Regions from separate parts of the Streptomyces stoeckheimensis genome, predicted to be linked through region 3. Evidence: riboswitches for the same ligand, from Rfam matches in the RefSeq annotation. Region 3 holds a riboswitch; each other region holds the start of a gene.

Region 1 (4,203 bases), 2.3 Mb from region 3:
TCCAAGAGCACGACCGACGCGACGACGAAGGGGAGACCTCATCGCCGGGCGTCTTCTGGCGCTTCTGGGCCGCCGCCACGGTCAGCGGCGCAGGCACCGCCGTCACCGTCCTCGCCCTGCCGCTCGTCGCCCTCACCGTTCTGGACGCCACCGCTTTCCAGGTCGCCCTGCTCGCCGCCGCCGGGCAGGTCTCCTGGCTGCTGCTCAGCCTCCCGGCCGGCGTCCTCGCGCAGCGCGTGCCGCTGCGCCGACTCCAGGTCACGCTGGACCTCGTACGGTTCGCGGCGCTCGGATCGCTGCCGCTCGCCTGGTGGATCGGCACGCTCACGTATCCGCACCTGCTGTTCGCGGCGCTCGTCACCGGCTCGGCGACCGTGCTGTTCGACATCGGCAACTCGACCTTCCTGCCCGCCGTCGTCCCGGCCCGGCAGCTGGCCGCCCGCAACAGCGTCATGTCGGGCACGCACGCCGTCACCGACACCGGCGGCCCCTCCCTCGGCGGCGTCCTGATCGGTGCGACGGGCCCGGTCGGCGCGATCGTCGTGGACGCCGCCAGCTACCTGGCCTCCGCCGTGCTCTTGCGCACCCTCCCCGAGAGCCGCCCCGCACCCCGCACCGGCGAGAGCGCGCTGCGGCTGATGCGCGCGGGATGGCGGTACGTCACCAAGCACCCGGTCATGCGCCCCTGCATGATCTGGGCGACCGCCGCCAACTTCCTCAACGCGGCCCTCGTCACCCTCACCCCCCTCTACCTGGTCCGCGGAGCCGGCCTCGACTCCGTGCAGCTCGGTCTCGTCCTTGCCATGGACGGGGTCGGCGCGCTCGCCGGCGCCGCCGTCGCGGTCCGCGTGACCACACGCCTCGGCACCGCACGGGGCATCATCCTGGCCGATCTGACGGGCGGCGCGCTGCTCCTGCTCGCCCCGCTGACCACGTCGGCGGGGGACGCGTACTGGTTCGCCCTGGGCAACGCCGGCTTCGCCTTCGGCACCGTCATCGGCTCGATCACCACCCGCACCTACCGGCAGACGCAGTCGCCCCCGGAACTGCTGTCCCGCGTGATGGCCACGGTCCGTTTCGTCTCCTGGGGCGCGCTGCCCCTCGGCGCGCTCACCGCCGGCCTCCTCGCCACCCACTTCGGCGCCCGTACCGCGCTCTGGACCGTCTGCGCCGCCGCCCTCCTACCCCCGCTCTACCTCTTCTCCACCAAGGTGGGCCGCCACCGCGACCTCATCTGACGGCCTAGCTCAACGGTGCTCGGGGTTCTCGAAGTCGAACCGGCAGCCGGCGTCCCACTCGGAGCGCTGGTTTCCGTGGGCGGGGATGCCACCGGTGTCCTTGAGCATCCTCGCCAGGTGGAGCTGGTTCCAGGTCATGAAGGTCGTGTTGCGGTTCGTGAAGTCGTTGTCCGGCCCGCCGGAGCCGGGGTCGAGGTACGACGGGCCCGGGCCGGCCTCGCCGACCCAGCCCGCGTCCGCCTGCGGCGGAATGACGTATCCGAGGTGCTGGAGGCTGTACAGGACGTTCATCGCGCAGTGCTTGGCGCCGTCCTCGTTGCCGGTGATCAGGCAGCCGCCCACGCGGCCGTAGTAGGCGTACTGGCCGAGCTCGTTGAGGATCGACGAGCAGGCGTACAGGCGCTCGATCACCTTCTTCATGACCGAGGAGTTGTCACCCAGCCATACGGGCCCGGCCAGCGTGAGGATGTCCGCGGCCATGACCTTGGAGTAGATGACCGGCCACTCGTCGGTCTCCCAGCCGTGGTCCGTCATGTCCGGCCAGACGCCGGTCGCGATGTCGAGGTCCACTGCCCTGAGGACCTCGACCTGGACACCCTGGCGCTGCATGATGCCGGTGCTGATGTCGATCAGGCCCTGCGTGTGGCTCCGTTCCGGCGACCGCTTGAGGGTGCAGTTGATCACCACGGCACGCAGGTCGTCATGAGACATGGCCTTGTCAGTCATCGTCGTGCTCCTCCGGTAGCCACCCGCCCAGACTCACCGGCACACGGCAGGCCCGCCACCCGGCCGCACCCGTCCGGGTCGTCCGGGTGAAACAGCACGGCCGGAATAGTGCGGCGACGCGGGACAGCCCGCCTTCGGCGGTCACGGAGCTGTGGAACTCCCTTTTCAGCCCGGGGCATTGAGGCGGACGGCGACGGCGCCGACACGCGGCGTGACGCACAAGCGGAATCCGGTCACCGCTCGGCGCGATTGGGGCGGGTTGTTCCCGGTCCGTGCGGCCGACTAGGGTCAGCGGGCCTTGGTGTTCGGGAAACCGGTGGGAAACCGGTGCGGCCCTCGCCACTGTGATCGGGAAGTCCGGCTCCACTCCTGCGGGAAAGCCACTGGGCTGCGCGGGAGGTTCCGCGCTGCCCGGGAAGGCGGAGCATGGACGTCAACCCGTGAGCCAGGAGACCGGCCGGGGCGCGTTGTCCATCCACGAGGTGCTGGAGAGGTCTCCCTACTCATGCATATAGCCGAGGGGTTCCTGCCCCCTTTGCACGCGGTCGCCTGGGGCGCCGTGTCCGCCCCCTTCGTCGTCCACGGCGTCCGCTCGCTCACCCGCGAGGTGAAGGCCAACCCGGAGAGCACGCTGCTGCTCGGTGCGTCCGGGGCCTTCACCTTCGTCCTGTCCGCCCTGAAGATCCCTTCGGTGACGGGCAGTTGCTCGCACCCCACCGGCACCGGGCTCGGGGCGATCCTGTTCCGGCCGCCGATCATGGCGGTGCTCGGCACGATCACCCTGCTGTTCCAGGCCCTGCTGCTGGCGCACGGCGGGCTCACCACCCTCGGCGCCAACGTCTTCTCTATGGCCATCGCCGGCCCGTGGGCGGGCTACGCCGTCTACCGGCTCCTGCGGAAGTCCGGACTCCCGCTGATGGTGACCGTGTTCTTCGGCGCCTTCTTCGCCGATCTGGTCACCTACTGCGTCACCAGCGTGCAGCTCGCCCTGGCCTTCCCTGACCCGGCCTCCGGAATCGCGGGCTCGCTCGCGAAGTTCGGCGGGATCTTCGCGGTCACGCAGATCCCGCTGGCCGTGAGCGAGGGGCTGCTGACCGTCCTGGTGATGCGGCTGCTGATGGCGTCGAGCAAGTCGGACCTGGTCCGGCTGGGCGTCGCCAAGCTGACGGCCCCCCGTACCGGAGAGAAGGCGGCGGCCTGATGAACGGCATGTCCAAGAACGCGAAGATCAACACCCTGCTGCTGCTCCTGGTGGCGGCGCTGGCCGTCCTGCCGATCGCCCTGGGGCTGGGCGAGGGCAAGGAGGAGCCCTTCACCGGCGCCGACGCGCAGGCGGAGGCGGCGATCACCGAGCTGAAGCCGGACTACGAGCCCTGGTTCTCCCCGCTGTACGAGCCCCCCTCCGGCGAGGTCGAGTCCGCGCTGTTCGCCTTGCAGGCGGCGCTGGGCGCGGGCGTCCTCGCGTACTACTTCGGGGTCCGCAAGGGCCGCCGCCAGGGTGCGGCCGCCGCCGCGGCCGCTCCCGCCGCCGCACCGGAGGCGTAGCCGGGTGCTGCCGATCGACGTGGCCGCGCACGGCAGTCGCTGGCGCGGCCGGCACCCGCTGGAGAAGGCCCTGCTCGGGATCGGGCTGACGGTCACCGCCGTGTGCCTGCCGCCCTGGCCGGGCGGGCCGCTGGTGGCCGCCGCCACCCTCGCCGTGCTGCTCGGCCCGGCCGGGGTGGCTGGCCGGCAGCTCTGGCGGGCCTTCCGGATCCCGCTCGGCTTCTGCTTCACCGGGGCGCTGCCCCTGCTGTTCGCGGTCGGCGGCCCGGCGGGGCCGGTGTCCCTGGCCCCCGACGGCCCCCGGCTCGCCGCCGAACTGCTGCTGCGCACCTCGGCGGCCTCGCTCGGGCTGCTGCTGTTCGCCTTCACCACCCCGGTCTCCGACGTACTGCCCCGGCTGGTCCGGGCCGGGGTGCCGGCCCCCGTGGTGGACGTGGCCCTGGTCATGTACCGGATCGGCTTCCTGCTGCTCGACTCCATGGCCCAGGTCCGCCGGGCCCAGGCCGCCCGGCTCGGGCACACCGGCCGGGCGGCGCTGTGGCGTTCCCTGGCCGGACTGGCCGCCACCTCCTTCGTACGGGCCTTCGACCGCGCGGCCAAGCTCCAGGCGGGTCTGGCCGGACGCGGCTACGACGGCGCGCTGCGGGTCCTCGTACCGGAGGCGGCCCTGTCGTGGCGCTTCCTGACGGCCACC
Region 2 (4,203 bases), 320 kb from region 3:
CGCATCGGCGACGAGTGCCAGGCGGCGCCGTGCCCGGGCGGCGTCGGCGGCCGCCCTGTGCTGCGCGGTGACGTCCACCACCGAGGTGGCCAGGCCCAGCACCCGCCCGGCGGGATCCTCCAGCCGGTAGAACGAGACCGACCAGGCATGCTCCTGGCCGGGATCGTCCGGGGCGTCCCCGACCATGAACCGGTCCAGCGCCGGCACCCCCGTGGCGAGGACCTCGCGCATCACCGACTCGATGGCGTCCCCCCTCAGAAACGGCGGCGTCTGCCCCGCGTCGGGTCCGGCACGGTCCTGGGCCGAGCCGCCGTTCATGCCTTCCAGCGCCGGATTGACCAGCATGAACCGCAGATCGGTGTCCATGACCCCGAGCCCGATCGGTGACTGGGAGATCAGCCGCAAGGACAGCGCCAGGTCCCGCTCCACACGCCGCAGCGTCACCTGGTCGGTGGCGATCCCCAGCGCGTAGTGGCCTCCCTGGTCGTCCTGCAGCCGCATGTTGCGGAACTCCACCAGCCGCGTACTGCCGTCCTTGTGCCGGACCGGGAAGCCGCCCGCCCAGCGCCGCCCGCTCTCCATCACGCGGGCGAACAGCCCGATGACGAAATCGAGGTGCTGCTCGTCGACCAGCAGGGGGCCCGCGAACCGCCCCAGCGCCTCGTCGGCGGAATATCCGAACAGTTCCTCGGCCTGCGGGCTCCACAGCGCGATCCGCCCGCTGTCGTCCAGCACCACCGCGGCCAGGCTCAGCACGTCCAGCAGCCCGCCGGGGGCCGCCGGGCCCGCACCCGTCCCGCCGACCTCGACCCGGAACGCATCGGACGCACTCATCCCGGCACCCTTCCGCTCACTCGTACGGCAGCCCGTACCGGCCGGACCCCGGGCTCCGATCTCCTCTCGCCCGCTCCCACCGTCTCATCGTCCCTCCGAACCGGCGGCGGGCGCCTCACGGCTACCAGCCGCCTGTCCGGTACGTCGCAGAGCGTGACGGAAGGCCCCGACGCTCGCGGACTGCGTGGGGCCCAGCGCGGCGCGTTCGGCCCTGTCGTCGCCTTCTCCCGCGCCCGTGCCATCGCGTAGACGCGAACGCCGATGAAGGTAGCTACCTGTGCTCCAAGGGCCAGCTACTTGGCGGTCAGCCTGCCTCAGCAGCCGCCTCGACGTCCTGGATGCCGCGCGGGGGCCTGGCTGGACCCACGGGAGGTAACACGCCTACGACGATGGCGGCAGACCAGGTGTCCGCGCCAGGCTCCAGCGGCCCCACCGGAATGGGGCGGGTTCTACATCTGCTGGCGCAACAACGGTCGGATCGCGGCAGCCGCCTGCGTGGTCCACGGGACCGCATAGTGGCGAGGGTCCGCCAGGACTGGCTGGCGGACCCTTTCACATCGCTCTTCAGAGAGACGCCGGAGCCGAAGGTACGGTCGCGCTCCGGTGCCCTGTCCCGGCAGTCCTGGGCTCCAGTACCCGTTCGGCGAGGTAGCCGAAAACGAGACCGAAGGAAGCCCACAACGTGGCCTGAATGGCGAGCGCCGCAAGACGGAACTCCCACACCACGTTGGCGGAAAAGTCCTTCGGCATCTCGTTGACGGCCGGGAGGAACGCGTAGGCCAGGCCGACGGCCAGGATGAAGAAGGAGCCGGCCGCGATCGTGGCGTTCCAATCGCCCAGACGCGGCGCGAGGCGCTTGCCGAGGATTACCGTGGCTACGGCCAGCAGGACACTGAGCACCATCATGAGGAAGTAGAGGGTGGTGCGCTGCCCGATGGTGTCGGCGTCGCTGACGGCCGGGGGATTTCCGGGGTACTTCAGGAACGGCACGACGTAGACCGCGATCAGGGCGCCGAGCGACAGCAGGACAGCGGTCGCTCGCGCGCTGAAGCGGCCGATCCGGCCGAGGGCGAAGCAGAACGCCAGGGCAGCGATCCCGCCCAGCGCGACGCCGTAGATGAGGATGCCGGTGGCAAGACCGGTAGTGGCCTGCATGGTGCGGCTGACCACTTCGATCCCATGTTCCGTGCTGTGCGCGTCCTCGTATGCGATGCCCGCGTCGATCTGCGGCTCGCCGAGGAAGTAGGCCACGGCCAGCGCGAGTAGCCCGGCGGCCAGGCCGGCGAGCATGCCGCGTACCAGAAGGTTTCTGACGGTTGCGGAGTTCATGTGTTCGCTCGCCTTCGTGTCAGTGGCAGGGGAAGCCGAGCAGGTGACGGCCGTCGTGCACCCATTCGTGCACACCGTCGCCCGAGAACACCGCCGTGGCGCCCTGTTCCGCGCCGACGAAGAACAGCAGGAGGAGCATCAGGGTTCCGAAGAAGGCCGCCCAGGGCAGGACCGCACGGATCGGCAGCGCGGCAGGTGCGACTGGGGCGGAAACGATCGGCGGAGCAACGGACTGCGCCATAGCAGGACCTCCTGTGGGAACACGCGTCCCGGTCGGGTGGAGCTCGAAGTGACGGCGGCGGGTCTGACTTGCCGAACGTGCACCGCCCAGTCCGTGAGCGATGTACAGGCATACAGTGGCGCGACCGTGCCGGATTCCCACCGGCTTCCGCCTGCCGTCGAATGATTCGTCGCGAAGGTACCGCGAAGCATCGACCACGCCAAGGGCGTGCGAGGCAGCAGAGAGAATCGCGCGATTCGGCTTCACGACTCAAATAGCGCCCGCAGATGCGCAGTTGTCGCGAAAAGAGAAGGTGCATGACAAGCGGGTGATGTTGATCTCAGCCGTGGGGTCGACACCGTAAATGCGCGGGCCCGCGCTCCGGCCGGGCTCTTCCGCCGGACCTGCCGGACTGCGACAAGCGCATGCGGAGCACGTCCCTGCCGCCTGCCCACCAGACCGTCGGCATGACGCTGCCACATCGACGGGTTCTCGCCTCTTGCGTGTCGATTCATCCCTTAATCGTCTGTTTGGCGAAACCGGGCAGGCCCGCCACAGCATCAACTAGTCTACTAAATGGATTAGCACGTGGGATTAAGGTTGCCCCATGACCAATCCGCATGCCCCTCGGCTGACCTCAGCGACGGGAGAGATACACCTGCATGGCTCGGTGCAGCGTCCTATTGACAGCACCCTGCAGCGGCAGCTCCCACTCGCCGAGTGTCTCGACGACCTCACCTCCGGTGCCGAGCTTCCAGCGCATCAGCCCGAAGGCGCGCTCCTGCGGATCCAAAGTCGCGGGCACACCGCGCATGTCGTATACCAACGCGCCCAGCGTGTGCGCGTCCCGGATCATCCGCCACTGCAAGGCGTTGCTCGGCCGTACTTCACGACGGTGGTCGGCGGAAGCTCCCGTCTGGTACCAGACGCGCCGTCCCGCCACGATCATGGTGTGGGCGGCGAGCACCTCATCCGCATGCCGTGCGAGATACAGCCTCATACGTCCCGGTTCCTCCGCATTCAGCTCCCTGTACTGCCGCTGGAAGTAGTCCAGCGACCGTCCCAGTCGGAAGCCGTCGCGCCGCTCGGTGACCTGCAGCAGCTCGTAGAAGGTCGCCACGTCGTCGCCCGTGCCGAGGAAGGTCTCGACCCCGGCTTTCGATGCCTTCTTGATGTTGCGGCGCCACTCCTGGTTCAGGCCGGACCACAGGTCGTCGGTGCTACGGCCGGCCAGTGGCACCTCGAAGAGGTAGCGGGGTTGGGCGTCGCCGGCACCGCCCTCCTCTCCGCAGCGTCGCCATCCGGCGGTCCGGAGCCGGTCGCCCACTGCCGCACCCACCGGATCCACGAGATCCGGTACCACGTCCTCGACCCGGCGTCCCGGTCCCACGGCCGTTTTGAGCGTCGACGCATGCCAGCGCCGGTACGGCAGCGGCGGGCCCATGCGTACGGCGAACGCCCCCGCGGAGCGCAAATGGTCCAGCAGCAGCTGGAGCATGTCCGTCAGCCTGGGATCGGCCCAGTCCAGCTGAGGCCCCTCCGGCAGATACGCGAAGTAGCGACGGGTTCCCGGCAGCGGCCGGTACAGCACCTGGGCGGCGCCGTGCTGGCGGCCCGAACCGTCGAACCAGCCGAGCCGCTCCGCCGTCCAGCCTTCCTTGACAGCCGCCCAGGACGGCAGCTGCAGAAAGCTCACCTGGTCCACCGATGTGCGCCCACTGAGGCTACTGAGGTATCCACGGTGCTGCTCGACGGTCGTGCGCGCTATCTCGAAACCGCTGGTGCGTTCAGTCATCTGCGCCTCGGCCACGGCCATGTCG
Region 3 (4,203 bases):
CGGAGTCGCTGCCGCAACCGGTGAGGGCGAGGATTCCGGCGCCGGTGAGGGCGATGATCACGTGGTGTCTGCGCATCGGGTCATGGTGGCCCGGGAGCGGGTCCTGTGGGGCTGATGTGACCGGGCTGTGACAGACGTGGCGCGACTGTGGCCCGGGGCGGTTGGGCAGCTGGGCAGTTGGGCAGCCGGGATGGCCCGGGCAGTCCGAGCCGGCCGGCGGTCCGATCCGGTGGTGTGGGTGCGGTGGGGCCGCCCCGTCCCGCTCCCGCTGCCGGGGGTGCACCGCTTCTTGGGTGGTGCCCGGCGCCGGGCCCGTGGGGCGGTGGCTTGTGGCGTCGGCTCGGAGTGGTCCGGTGCGGAGGTGACGGAGGAAGGCGGGGGGACCGCCTAGCCTGGGGGAATGAACGCCACCGCCGGGCGCGAGCCCCGTTCCGACCTGCGGGACTTCCTGCGTTCCCGGCGTGCCCGGATCGGCCCCGAGGAGGTGGGGGTCGCCGCCCACCCGGGGAAGCGGCGGGTGCCCGGGTTGCGGCGGGAGGAGGTCGCGCTGCTTGCGGGGGTCAGCGTCGACTACTACACGCGGCTGGAGCAGGGGCGCACCCTGCACGTCTCCGATGAGGTCCTCGACGCCGTGGCCCGGGCGCTGCGGCTCGACGCCACCGAGCGGTCCCACCTCTTCGACCTGGCCCGGCCGCAGCGGGCCCCCGGGTCCGGCCGCCGCGCCGCCGGCGCGGCGGCCGGACCTCCCGGCCCCCTGGAAGCCGCCGGCCCGCAGCAGGTCCGGGCGGGCCTGTACCGGGTACTGGACGCCCTGGAGGACGGCACCCCGGCGATGATCATGGGGCGCCGGCTCGAGGTGCTGGCCGCGAACCGGCTCGCCGAGGCCCTGTACGCCGACTTCGGCGCGGCAGCGCCCCACACCCCGGATCCCCATACCCCGGAGCCGGGCGCGCCCGGTCGACGCGGGCGCAACCTGGCGCGGTTCCTCTTCCTCGACCCCGCCGCCCGCGGGCTCTTCGCCGACTGGGAGGGTGCCGCGCGCGCAGCCGTCGCCGCGCTGCGGTTCTACGCGGGCCGGCACCCGTACGATCCGGATCTGAGTCCGCTCGTCGAGGAACTGGGCACCCTCGACGGGGATTTCCGGCGTTGGTGGGCCGGGCACGACGTGCTCGAACACACCCACGGCACCAAGCGCTTCCGACACCCCGCCGTCGGTGAACTGGCCCTGGAGTACGAGTCCTTCGCCTTCCCGGACGACCCCGACCAGACCCTCTACCTCTACACGGCCGAACCGGGATCACCCTCCGACGAGGCGCTGCGCACCCTCGCCTCCCGGGCGGCCGATGGGGTGCGCTCGCACCGCTGACGTCGCCCTTCTGGCACACTGGGCCGGGTTATCCAGGCGGTGCAGGACAGGAAACCGGTGCGAATCCGGTGCGGTCCCGCCACTGTGACCGGACACCCCCGCGAGGGGACCCGGGAGTCAGACACTGACGCACCGCCTCTTTCGGTTCGACCAGGGGACGCGGATCCCCCGGAGAGGCTTCACCATGTCTTCGTACCCCCGTGCGCTGCTGCGCGCGCTCCTGCCCGTCCCCCTCCTGATACCGCTGGCCGCGTGCGGGGGATCCCCCGCGGCGCAGGACGCGAAGGCGTCGGCGGGCGCCGCGCCCGGATTCCCGTACACGGTCACCAACTGCGGTGTCACCAGCACCTATCAGGCACCGCCGCAGCGTGCGGTCGCGATGAACCAGCACGCCACCGAGATCCTCCTGGCCCTCGGGCTGGAGGGGAAGACGGTCGGGACGGCCTACCTGGACGACGCCGTACTGCCCGCCTACCGGCCCGCGTACGACAAGATCAAGGTGCTGGCGAAGGAGTACCCCTCCAAGGAGATCCTGCTCGGCGCCAACCCCGACTTCGTGTACGGGGGTTACTCCAGCGCCTTCGACAAGGCGCAGGGCCGCGACCGCGAGGGACTCGCGAAGTCCGGCATCAACTCCCGCCTCAGCGTGGAGTACTGCACCGACGGCAAGGTCGGCCTCGACCAGCTCAGGACCGAAATCAGCGAGGTGGCACGGACTTTCGGCGTGCCCGAGCGCGGCGAACGCCTCATCGCGGACGAACAGCGCCGCATCGAGGCCGTCAGCGCACGCGTGAAGGACCGGGCCAAGCCCGCCGTCTTCGTCTACGACTCGGGCGAGGCCTCCGCCTTCACCTCGGGCGGCAAGGGCATCGGCAACGAGATCGTCGCGCTGGCGGGCGGCACGAACGTGTTCGCCGACCTCGACGACACCTTCGGCGACGTGTCGTGGGAGAAGGTCATCGAGCGCAAGCCCGAGGTCGTCCTCATCTACGACTACGGCGGCACCACCGTCGAGGCCAAGAAGCGGCGCCTGTTGAACGACCCGGCGCTGGCGCAGGTCCCCGCGGTCAAGAACCAGCGGTTCGTCGTGCTGCCGCTGTCCTCCGCCGTGCTCGGCGTACGCGTCGCCGACGCCGTCGAATCGCTGGGCGGCCAGCTCCACCCCGCCGCCCCGTGAGGCTCCGGGCCGCCCGCGCGTTCACCCGTACCCCGGTCGTACTGGCCCTGCTCGGCGCCGCGCTGGCCGCGTCGGCCCTGGCGGGCCTGGCCCTGGGGCCGGTACGGATCCCTCCGGGCCGGGTGCTCGACATCGTGCTCGCAGGGCCGGGACCCGGAGGGGGAGCAGGCGCCTTCGGGGCGATCGTGTGGGACGTCCGCATGCCGCGCGTCCTGCTCGGAGCCGTCGTCGGCGCGGGCCTCGCCGTCGCGGGAACCGTGCTCCAGGCCCTCGTACGCAATCCGCTCGCCGACCCGTTCCTGCTCGGGGCTTCCTCCGGGGCCTCGGCCGGGGCGGTGCTGGTGATCGTCTTCGGCGCCGGGTTCCTCGGCTTCGCGGGCGGCGCCGCGGTACCGCTCGCCGCGTTCGCCGGGTCGATGGGCGCGCTCATCGCCGTCTACGCGATGGCCCGGCGGGGCGGCACCATGACCACCGGCCGGCTGATCCTCGCCGGAGTCGCCGTCCAGTACGTGCTCTCCGCCCTGACCAGCCTGATCCTGGTGCTGGCCGCCCATCCCGATCAGATCCGCAGCGTGCTGTTCTGGACCCTCGGCGGGCTGGGCGGGGCGCGCTGGAGCGAACTGGCCCTGCCCGCCGGGGCCCTGCTCCTGGGCACCGGGCTGCTCGTCGCCCTGGCCCGGCCGCTCGACCTGCTGCTCGCGGGGGAGGAGGGCGCCCAGACGCTCGGCCTGGACACGGGCCGGTTCCGGGCCGCCGTGTTCGTCCTCACCTCGCTGGTCATCGGCGTACTGGTGGCCTACAGCGGGGCGATCGGCTTCGTGGGGCTGATGGTCCCGCACGCCGCCCGGATGGTTGTCGGCGCCGGGCACCGGGCGCTGCTGCCCGTGGCCGCGCTGGGCGGGGCGGTGTTCCTGACCCTGGCCGACCTGATCGCCCGTACCGCCGCCGCACCGGAGGAGATCCCGGTGGGCGTGGTCACCGCGCTGGTGGGCGGGCCGTTCTTCCTGTGGATGCTGCGCAGGTCCACCCGTACCGAAGGGGTCGTGGGATGACGGAGGGACCTGCGGAACTCGCCGCCGAGGCCGTGCGGTACGCGATCGACGGGCAGCCGCTGCTGCACGGGATCGACCTGACAGCCCGCCCTGGCGAGACGGTCGGGGTCGTCGGTCCCAACGGCAGCGGCAAGACGACCCTGCTGCGCTGCGTCTACGGCGCCCTGCGCCCGACCGGCGGGCGCGTCCTGCTGGACGGTGCGGACGCGGCCTCGCTGGGCGTCAAGGACCGCGCCCGGCGGGTGGCGGTGGTGCCCCAGGACGCGGCCGGTACGTTCGGTCTCACCGTGCGCGAGGTGGTCGCCATGGGGCGCAGCCCGCACAAACGGTTCTGGGAGCAGGACGGACCCGACGACGTACGCCGCGTCGCGCGGGCCCTGGACACCGTCGGCGCGGCCGCCCTCGCGGACCGCCGCTTCGACGGGCTCTCGGGCGGCGAACGCCAGCGCGCCCTGGTGGCCCGCGCCCTCGTCCAGGACCCCGGCCTGCTCGCCCTGGACGAACCGACCAACCATCTGGACATCCGCTACCAACTGGAGATCCTCGGCCTGGTCCGCGCCCTGCCGGCCACCGCCCTGCTGGTCCTGCACGACCTCAACCTGGCGGCG
Region 4 (4,203 bases), 7.0 Mb from region 3:
CCTCGGCGGCGTCGGCCTCGCCCTGTTCGGCACGGTGGCCGCCAGCGGCATCCAGACCCTCGCGCAGGCCGGCCTGGAACGCGGTGACAACGTCCTCATCGTCGCCATCAGCCTCGGCATCGGTGTGATCCCGATGGCCAGCGAGGGCTTTTACCACGGCTTCCCCGAGAGCATGCGCATCATCCTCGACTCCGGCATCAGCACCGGCTGCGTCGCCGCGGTGCTGCTCAACCTCGCCTTCAACCACATCGGCCGCAGCGACAAGGACGACGCCCCGGAAAGGGAGCCCGCCTCCGCCGTGTCCGTGCACTGACGCAGGCCGGCCGGCGCACGGGCATCCCGTACGCCGGCCGTCCTGCGGGGAATCAGGCGTTCGGCCGGATTTCCGAACGCACCCGGCGGGCCGCTTCGACGAGGTGCTCCAGCGAGTCCTTCGTCTCGGGCCAGCCGCGGGTCTTCAGCCCGCAGTCGGGATTGACCCAGAGGCGTTCGGCGGGGATCGCCCCGAGTCCCCTGCGCAGCAGGGTCGCCGCTTCACCGGCCGAGGGGACGCGGGGAGAGTGGATGTCCCAGACTCCGGGGCCGACCTCGCGCGGGTAGCCCGCGCCGGCGAGCTCGTCCGCGACCTGCATGTGGGAGCGGGCCGCCTCCAGGCTGATGACGTCGGCGTCGAGGTGCTCGATGGCCTCGACGATGTCCCCGAACTCCGCGTAGCACATGTGGGTGTGGATCTGGGTGTCCGGTCGGACGCCGCTGGTGGTGAGGCGGAAGGATTCCGTGGCCCACGCCAGGTAGTCGGCGTGGTCGGCGGCGCGCAGCGGCAGCGTTTCGCGCAGGGCGGGCTCGTCGACCTGGATGACCGACGTACCGGCCGCTTCCAGGTCGTCGACCTCGTCGCGCAGGGCGAGTCCGACCTGGCGCGCGGTCTCGCCGAGGGGCTGGTCGTCGCGTACGAAGGACCAGGCGAGCATGGTGACCGGACCGGTCAGCATGCCCTTGACCGGCTTGGCCGTCTGCTGCTGAGCGTACGTGGTCCAGCGGACGGTCATCGGGTCGGGACGGGAGACGTCCCCGGCGAGGACCGGCGGGCGGACGTAGCGGGTGCCGTAGGACTGGACCCAGCCGTGCTGGGTGGCGAGGTATCCGGTGAGCTGCTCGGCGAAGTACTGGACCATGTCGTTGCGTTCGGGCTCGCCGTGCACGAGCACGTCGAGGCCCGTCTTCTCCTGGAAGGAGACGACCTCGCGGATCTCGGCGCGGATCCGCTCCTCGTAGGCCGCCGTGTCGATGCGTCCGGCGCGCAGGTCGGCGCGGGCGGTGCGCAGCTCCGTGGTCTGCGGGAAGGAGCCGATGGTGGTGGTGGGAAGCAGCGGCAGGCCTAGGTGGGCGCGCTGGGCGGCGGCCCGTTCGGCGTAGGGCTGGGCGCGGTGTCCGTCGGCCTCGGTGATCGCTGCGGTGCGGGCACGGACGGCCGGGTCGTGGGTGATCCGGGAGGCGGTACGGGAGGCCAGGTCGGCCCGGTTCGCGGCGAGTTCGGCGGCGATCGCGTCGGTGCCCCCGGCCAGTCCGCGGGCCAGCGTGCTGATCTCGGTGGCCTTCTGTCGGGCGAAGGCGAGCCAGCGCCGGACCTGCGGATCGGTGTCCCGCTCGGCGTCGGCGTCGATCGGGACGTGCAGCAGGGAGCAGGAGGCGGCCACGTCGACCCGGCCGGCGAGGCCGAGCAGGGTGCCGAGGGTGGTCAGTGACTTCTGGTGGTCGTTGATCCAGATGTTGCGGCCGTTGACCACGCCCGCGACCAGGCGCTTGCCGGGGATGCCGCCGACCGCGGCGAGGTCGTCGAGGTTGGCCGCGGCCCGGTCGGTGAAGTCGAGGGCGAGGCCCTCCACGGGCGCCTTCGCCAGGACGTGCAGGGCGTCGCCGAGCCGGTCGAAGTAGGAGGCGACGAGCAGCTTGGGGCGCTCTGTGAGGCCGCCGAGTTCGCGGTAGGCGCGGGCCGCCGCGTTCAGTTCGGCCGGTGTGCGGTCCTGGACCAGGGCCGGTTCGTCGAGCTGGACCCATGCGGCGCCCGCCGCGCGCAGGTCCGCGAGGACCTGCGCGTAGACGGGGAGCAGCCGGTCGAGCAGGGTGAGCGGCTCGAAGCCGGCGGCCACGCCGGGCGCGGGCTTGGCGAGGAGGAGGTAGGTCACCGGTCCGACCAGGACCGGGCGGGCCGTGTGGCCGAGGGCCAGGGCCTCCTTCAACTCGGCCACCTGCCGGGCGGGTTCGGCGGTGAAGACGGTGTCGGGCCCGAGTTCGGGGACCAGGTAGTGGTAGTTGGTGTCGAACCACTTGGTCATTTCGAGCGGGGCCACGTCCTGGGTGCCGCGGGCCATCGCGAAGTAGCCGTCCAGGGCGTCCGCCGCGACGGCGGACCGGTGGCGGTCGGGGATGGCGCCGACCATGACCGTGGTGTCCAGGACGTGGTCGTAGTACGAGAAGTCGCCGGTCGGAACCTCGGTGATGCCGGCCCCGGCGAGCTGGGCCCAGTTGGTCCGGCGCAGGTCGCGGGCCGTGGCGCGGAGGGCATCGGCGGTGACGCGGCCCTTCCAGTAGCCCTCGACGGCCTTCTTCAGTTCCCGGTTCTGTCCCTGGCGGGGGTAGCCGTACACGGTGGCCCGTACGGGCGCGGCTGCGGACTCGGTGGTCACGGAACTCTCCTTCGCGAGCGTGTCTCCATGAACCCGGTGACGGGTCGCGGAGGCGAAGGGTGCCGGAACGGGCGGACCGCCGGGGTCGCGTACGGCCGGGTACGCGACGGGAGGATCCGCCTGAGGTGCACGCCGACCCGCCCACGAGGTCACCGGGAAACCGTGCGCGGTCGATCGCGCACGGGCAACGGGCAGGTCTTCGGACTCGCGGGCTCGCCTGCCGGTCTCCCGGCGGGCTCCTAATGGCCGTCGCTTCCCAGGACCGGTTCCGGTCCCAGTGCGTATGACGGCGGTCGTTCCCGCTCACCGCTGCGGGGCAGTCCCGGATTCCCACCGGGTTCCCTCTTACGACGCATCCCGCCTGGCGGACGGGGGCGAACCAGCTGCGAGGCCCACAGTAGGGCGGGCGGCCGCGGAATGAACACGACTTCCCACATGTCGGACGGTGAAATGAGACACGGTGGACCTCGGCCCGGCCGCGCGGCGCTCTGCGGCCGCCGGACTATTTCTCCCGCTCGTGGTACGTCTTGCGGGTGTGCTCCGTGTGCGCGCGCATGATCGCGGTGGCGGCCTCCCCGTCCCGGTCCGCGATCTTCGCGTGGAGCCGGGCGTTCGTCGCGACGGCGGTGTCCACGTCGTCGGCGGCGACGGCCCGCTCCCCCTGGGCGCACAGCTCTTCGAGCGCGGCGAGGGCCTCGGCGTCGGCGTGTGCGGCGGCCAGCCGGGCGGCTTCGACCTCCAGGAGCGTGCGGACCGTGAGGAGCTGGTCCGCCTCCTCCTCGGTCGGCTCGTGCACGAACGCCCCCTGGGCGGGCCGCAGATCGACCCATCCCTCGGTGCTCAGGCGCTGCAGCGCCTCCTGCTCGCCGCCATGAACGCCTCGAACGGCGCGCTCGTCGCCACCCTGTCGACGGACGACAAGGCGACCTACGACCGACTGGCACCGCAGATCCGCGCGTTCAAGGTCGGCCACGGCACACCCCGTTCCCGCGGGGACCGCGAAGAACTCTTCGGCGGCTTCGGCGCCTCGTGGCGCGGCGCGTTCGTCGGTGGAGAGCTGCTGGTCCGCGCGGTGACCCGGGGCCCGGCTGACGAACGCCTGCCGGGCAACTTCCCCGACTACCACCTCATGCCGTGAGCCCGAGTACCGCCGAACGGGCAAATGACGCTGACGGCTCGGCAGGTGACCAAGAGTCACCATCACCCTAATTGTGGTCGATTGTCCGAATGTGGGTTGTACTGGACGCCAAGCAACACCATCCATGAACTGGAGCGTTACGTGGCATCCACCACTCTCACCGTCTGGAAGTTTCCCACGCCCGAGGGGGCCCAGCAGGCGGAGTCCGTCCTGCTCGCCCTGCAGAAGGAACAGCTGATACAGGTGCACGACGCCGCGGTCGTCACCTGGCGCGAAGATGCCAAGAAGCCGAAGACCCAGCAGCTGAACAGCCTCACGGGAGCCGGTGCGCTCTCCGGCACCTTCTGGGGGATGCTCTTCGGACTCCTGTTCTTCGTG

What was found. A riboswitch is a leader RNA that binds a small molecule or an ion and turns the genes downstream of it on or off. The one in region 3 is predicted to bind cobalamin.
Region 1: it holds a riboswitch for cobalamin, as region 3 does, so the genes downstream of both, ACE1OC_RS12865 (energy-coupling factor ABC transporter permease) here and ACE1OC_RS02755 (ABC transporter substrate-binding protein) in region 3, are expected to answer to the same signal.
Region 2: it holds a riboswitch for cobalamin, as region 3 does, so the genes downstream of both, ACE1OC_RS04205 (CbtB domain-containing protein) here and ACE1OC_RS02755 (ABC transporter substrate-binding protein) in region 3, are expected to answer to the same signal.
Region 4: it holds a riboswitch for cobalamin, as region 3 does, so the genes downstream of both, metE (5-methyltetrahydropteroyltriglutamate--homocysteine S-methyltransferase) here and ACE1OC_RS02755 (ABC transporter substrate-binding protein) in region 3, are expected to answer to the same signal.

The regions. Positions count from the first base shown of each region.
Region 1 covers NZ_CP169550.1:2,874,380-2,878,582, forward strand. The annotation lists gene ACE1OC_RS12855 (MFS transporter) at 1-1,238, shown strand, start outside; gene ACE1OC_RS12860 (flavodoxin family protein) at 1,248-1,964, opposite strand; cobalamin riboswitch at 2,247-2,441, shown strand; gene ACE1OC_RS12865 (energy-coupling factor ABC transporter permease) at 2,470-3,165, shown strand; gene ACE1OC_RS12870 (energy-coupling factor ABC transporter substrate-binding protein) at 3,174-3,509, shown strand; gene cbiQ (cobalt ECF transporter T component CbiQ) at 3,514-4,203, shown strand, end outside.
Region 2 covers NZ_CP169550.1:929,122-933,324, forward strand. The annotation lists gene ACE1OC_RS04195 (SpoIIE family protein phosphatase) at 1-834, opposite strand, end outside; gene ACE1OC_RS04200 (CbtA family protein) at 1,399-2,163, opposite strand; gene ACE1OC_RS04205 (CbtB domain-containing protein) at 2,183-2,404, opposite strand; cobalamin riboswitch at 2,443-2,604, opposite strand; gene ACE1OC_RS04210 (lipid II:glycine glycyltransferase FemX) at 3,021-4,199, opposite strand.
Region 3 covers NZ_CP169550.1:611,415-615,617, reverse strand. The annotation lists gene ACE1OC_RS02765 (hypothetical protein) at 1-76, opposite strand, end outside; gene ACE1OC_RS02760 (helix-turn-helix domain-containing protein) at 401-1,366, shown strand; cobalamin riboswitch at 1,376-1,513, shown strand; gene ACE1OC_RS02755 (ABC transporter substrate-binding protein) at 1,551-2,543, shown strand; gene ACE1OC_RS02750 (FecCD family ABC transporter permease) at 2,540-3,595, shown strand; gene ACE1OC_RS02745 (ABC transporter ATP-binding protein) at 3,592-4,203, shown strand, end outside.
Region 4 covers NZ_CP169550.1:7,610,060-7,614,262, reverse strand. The annotation lists partial or broken gene ACE1OC_RS34560 (solute carrier family 23 protein) at 1-313, shown strand, start outside; gene metE (5-methyltetrahydropteroyltriglutamate--homocysteine S-methyltransferase) at 366-2,687, opposite strand; cobalamin riboswitch at 2,860-3,086, opposite strand; partial or broken gene ACE1OC_RS34550 (FCD domain-containing protein) at 3,190-3,549, opposite strand; partial or broken gene ACE1OC_RS34545 (aldehyde dehydrogenase family protein) at 3,547-3,825, shown strand; gene ACE1OC_RS34540 (DUF1269 domain-containing protein) at 3,967-4,203, shown strand, end outside.